2 regions of the Trichococcus flocculiformis genome follow, and region 2 is predicted to be linked to the other one. Evidence: a T-box and tRNA genes for the amino acid it is inferred to sense, from the RefSeq annotation. Region 2 holds a T-box; the other holds one or more tRNA genes.
The links. A T-box is a leader RNA that pairs with one kind of tRNA and senses whether it is charged. The one in region 2 lies ahead of leuS (leucine--tRNA ligase), so its partner is inferred to be a tRNA-Leu.
Positions count from the first base shown of each region.

Region 1: it has a tRNA-Leu gene. The T-box ahead of leuS (leucine--tRNA ligase) is inferred to sense a tRNA for this amino acid. The anticodon was not compared.

Region 1 is NZ_OY759718.1:55,353-57,738, reverse strand. It holds tRNA gene ACKPCD_RS00320 (tRNA-Asp) at 1-28, shown strand, start outside; tRNA gene ACKPCD_RS00315 (tRNA-Phe) at 199-271, shown strand; tRNA gene ACKPCD_RS00310 (tRNA-Tyr) at 285-365, shown strand; tRNA gene ACKPCD_RS00305 (tRNA-Trp) at 392-462, shown strand; tRNA gene ACKPCD_RS00300 (tRNA-His) at 481-553, shown strand; tRNA gene ACKPCD_RS00295 (tRNA-Gln) at 561-632, shown strand; tRNA gene ACKPCD_RS00290 (tRNA-Cys) at 655-725, shown strand; tRNA gene ACKPCD_RS00285 (tRNA-Leu) at 771-854, shown strand; gene ACKPCD_RS00280 (helix-turn-helix domain-containing protein) at 905-1,735, opposite strand; gene ACKPCD_RS00275 (glycoside hydrolase family 43 protein) at 2,223-2,386, shown strand, end outside.
Region 2 is NZ_OY759718.1:2,069,853-2,072,238, reverse strand. It holds gene ACKPCD_RS09870 (LysM peptidoglycan-binding domain-containing protein) at 1-738, shown strand, start outside; T-box leader at 827-1,033, shown strand; gene leuS (leucine--tRNA ligase) at 1,122-2,386, shown strand, end outside.

The sequences.
Region 1 (2,386 bases), 1.1 Mb from region 2:
ATCGCGGGTTCAAATCCCGTCGGAGCCGTTTTGTTTCTGGAAAGTGGGCTATGCTTCTAACAAGATGGCTAGCTTCACGGGTTATCCCTTCGGAAATTAGATAAATTGTACCTATTGCGCTCTACGATGCTCAGTCGGCACAATTCCCTAAATTTCTTTCAGGGCTGAACAAACCCGTTACGCTTTTCTTATTATTTTGGTCTGATAGCTCAGTTGGTAGAGCACTTGATTGAAGCTCAAGGTGTCGGCGGTTCGAATCCGTCTCGGACCACTTTTTATATGATGGAGGGATAGCGAAGTGGCTAAACGCGGCGGACTGTAAATCCGCTCCTTCGGGTTCGGCAGTTCGAATCTGCCTCCCTCCATTGTTTTAAAAAAGCGTACTCTGAATAGGGGTATAGTTTAAAGGTAGAACAACGGTCTCCAAAACCGTCGGTGTGGGTTCAATTCCTACTACCCCTGTCTCAACATTATATTATGGCGATTGTGGCGAAGTGGTTAACGCACCGGTTTGTGGATCCGGCATTCGTGGGTTCAATTCCCATCAGTCGCCCTCTTATTGGGCTATCGCCAAGCGGTAAGGCAACAGACTTTGACTCTGTCATTCGTTGGTTCGAATCCAGCTAGCCCAGTTTTTTCAAATAGCAACATCTCGGCGGTATAGCCAAGTGGTAAGGCACAGGTCTGCAAAACCTCTATCACCGGTTCAAATCCGGTTACCGCCTTTCCATAAGTATAAGTAAGATGGAAAATTGCATTCTTCATATCATGCCGGCGTGGCGGAATTGGCAGACGCGCTGGACTCAAAATCCAGTGCCCGCAAGGGCGTGCCGGTTCGACCCCGGCCGCCGGTATATTGATGCATCAACGTTTTCGGACGTTTGATGCATCTTTTTTTGGCGTTTTAATGAAAATAATCATCATCTTCAAAATTTGATTGCATTTTTTTCCGGTATTGTATTGGTGAAACATAAAATTCATCTTTGAAACAGCGAGAAAAATGGTCAGTAGAGTTGTATCCGACGGCTTCGCTAATTTCTGATATTTTTTTCTCAGAATACTTCAGTAATAGCACTGCATTATCCACTTTATACTTGTTTACAATTTCATTATAGGAAGATCCCATCAATCTTTTTATCTGTTTGCCTAAGTATGCCGCATCATAATTGAATTTTTCACCTAGAAATTGCAACGATACTGATTGGTAGTTATTTTTTATGTATGCCAGTATGGGAGTGATTTGCGAAGAAATCGTGTTTGTTGGCTTGAAGTATAGATAGGTGTTGCTAAAATTTCTTAACACTTCATTCAAAAATATATTGATGTAGCTGCAGCAAACGGCATTTGCATTCGGTTCATTGGAGTGGGATTCAATAAAAATATTCTTGATGATTTCGCAAAATTTCTCACTAGGTGGAACTACAAACAGCAAGTAATTTTTATTGGAAGTGTATAAACTATTGTGAAAGAATTGAGACAGCAGGCTATCATAACGTAAGATATCAAAAAATGAAGTGTGGAATGTACTTTTTTTGATTACTATACAGATGATGATACTCTGATCATCTGCTACTATAGTATGGTTTGTTTCGGGAGCAATAATACACAGTTCGCCTTCACTCATTGTTCTGGTTTCTCCGACACATTCAAATTTCATGCTGCCTTTTAAAACATAGTTTATTTCGAAATAATTATGACTATGAGAGTGAGCTGCTTCATTATAAAAATGAAGCAATATTTTGGCGTCTCTGTCAGAGAAAATGAAGTAGTCTTCAGATACATTTGTTGTAAATCTTTTTGGATCACGGATGATCGGCGAGATATCGATCGTGTTTTCTGAAAAAAGCTCAACTAACTACTCGCTATCGGATACGTCCCAACTAGAAAAATTTGGTATAAACGGAGTTGTAGATATTTTATTTTCCATATATGAAGATTGAATTGCTTTGACAACTGTTGTTTTCTTTTCAAACGCTAAAAAATACTCAGTCAAATAATCTTGAATAAAATAGTAAGGTGTGTAAATACTTTTCTTCACCGCGGCTCACTCATTTCTTAACTTCTGTCACGAATAATGACTAATTTTGTCGGATTATCCCCTAAAATAAACATTATCACATGAATTGAATGCGATTACAATATGGGTATATCGATCGATTATATATGGAGTATCAAAGATTAATTTTATCGGATACTTAATTCTGTACGAAGGAAGGCTACACATGAAAACTGAAGAGATCATCATCAGAGACCCTTATGTTTTGTTGTATGAAGACAAATATTATCTTTACGGAACACGGAGTAAAAGTTGTTGGGGCGAAATGGATGGATTTGATTGCTACGTCAGTGCTGATTTGGACAATTGGGAGGGGCCCTTTGAAATATT
Region 2 (2,386 bases):
GTGGCATCCGGCGATACGCTTTGGAAAATCGCGAATGCGAACGGATTGAGTGTAGCTGAATTGAAGACTCTGAACAACCTGACGAGTGATGTCATCGTTCCGGGGCAAACATTATTGGTTAAAAAAACTACGACAACACCGAGTGTGACGCCGCCAAGCAATCCAGCAGTGCCGACACCGCCTTCGACTGTAAGCACAATCACTGTGGCATCCGGCGATACGCTTTGGAAAATCGCGAATGCGAACGGATTGAGTGTAGCTGAATTGAAGACTCTGAACAATCTGAGTTCCGATTATATTTATCCGGGTCAATCCTTGAAAGTAACAAAATCAGTTACGAATGGGAATAATTCCACAGGCGTAACGCCACCGACTGTGACGAAGCCTTCTGTTCCGACAGTCGTGAATAAAATGTATACGGTCCAAAAAGGGGACACGCTTTATAAAATAGCCTCCGCTAATGGTGTTTCGGTTGCTGAATTGAAGGCTTGGAACAACCTGAACACGGATATCATTTTTGTGAACCAATCCTTGAAGTTGGCTGCAACGACGAGTTCAACGCAGACAACAGCGCCGACCACAAGTGAGCCTGAGGCATCCGGCAATACTTATACTGTCCAAAAAGGCGACACTTTGTACAGCATCGCCAAGAAAAAGGGTGTTAGCTTAGCAGCTTTGATCGAAGCGAATGATATGACTTCCAACGTCATTTATGTCGGACAAGTCATCACTTTTTAAGTAATCAACTGAATCACGCTTGAAGGCATCAAGTCTTGATGAAATGAGTTTTATTTGTTAAAATAGCAGATGAATCAATTCATAACTGAAACAGACATAGAGAAGGAATAGTAGAGAGCAGCTTTTTTGAAGAGAGTGCATGGGTGGTGAAAATGCACAAAGAGCCTTTTGAACTCGCCTTTGAGTTGTTCCGCCGAAAGCATCAGTAAGCGGGACCGCATCGCTGCGTTACAGGCATGATAAGGAATGCAAAGACATTCAATATAGGTGGTACCGCGAACATTTCGTCCTATAGGCAGAACCAGTGATGGACGTTGCCTATAGGACTTTTTTTATGGCCATCGCCTGTTTGGATGAATGAAAAGAAAAGGATGTTGCTGGAAATGGGTTATACGCATAAAACGATCGAGAAAAAATGGCAGAAATATTGGGCAGACAACCGCACCTTCAAAACGACCGAAGCGGGCGGGAAACCGAAATATTATGTATTGGATATGTTCCCTTACCCATCCGGACAAGGCTTGCATGTAGGCCATCCGGAGGGCTACACGGCAACGGATATCGTTGCCCGTGCAAAACGCGCACAAGGTTTCAATGTATTGCATCCGATGGGGTGGGATGCTTTCGGTTTGCCGGCTGAGCAATATGCGCTGGATACTGGTAACGATCCGGCTGATTTTACCGAGCTTAACATCAAAACTTTCAAGCGCCAGATCCAATCGCTAGGGTTCAGTTATGACTGGAGCCGTGAAATCAATACGACGGACCCAAGCTACTACAAATGGACGCAATGGATCTTCACAAAATTGTACGAACAAGGTTTGGCCTATGAGGCGGAAGTTTCCGTCAACTGGTGTCCGGCATTGGGTACCGTTCTTGCCAACGAAGAAGTTGTCGACGGCGTCAGCGAACGCGGCGGTCATCCGGTCTACCGTAAACCGATGAGACAGTGGATGCTGAAAATCACTGCTTATGCAGAACGCTTGCTGGATGATCTGGAATTGGTGGATTGGCCTGAGAGCATCAAGGAGATGCAACGGAACTGGATCGGACGTTCTGAAGGTTCGAACGTTATTTTCAAAATCAAAGATTCGGATAAGGAATTTACGGTCTTCACGACTAGACCGGATACCTTGTATGGCGCGACCTATGCGGTCATGGCGCCAGAATTGCCGTTGGTGAAGGAAATCATGTCCAACCAACAAGCCGAAGTTGTCAAAGCTTATATCGATTCCATTTCACTGAAGAGCGATCTGGACCGTACGGAGCTTGCAAAAGAAAAGACCGGCGTATTCACAGGCGCTTATGCAATCAATCCAGTCAATGGCAAAGAAATCCCGATCTGGATCGCCGATTATGTATTGGCGACATACGGAACCGGCGCCATCATGGCTGTCCCTGCCCATGATACGCGTGATTATGAATTTGCCAAAAAATTCGACTTGGAGATTATTCCGGTTCTTGAAGGTGGAAACGTCGAAGAGGAAGCCTATACGGAAGATGGCTTACACATCAACTCCGACTTCTTGAACGGATTGGATAAAGCGACAGCGATCGCGAAGATGAACGACTGGCTGTCCGAAAACGGATTGGGTGAAAAAGTGATTTCCTATCGTCTGCGTGATTGGTTGTTCTCGAGACAGAGATA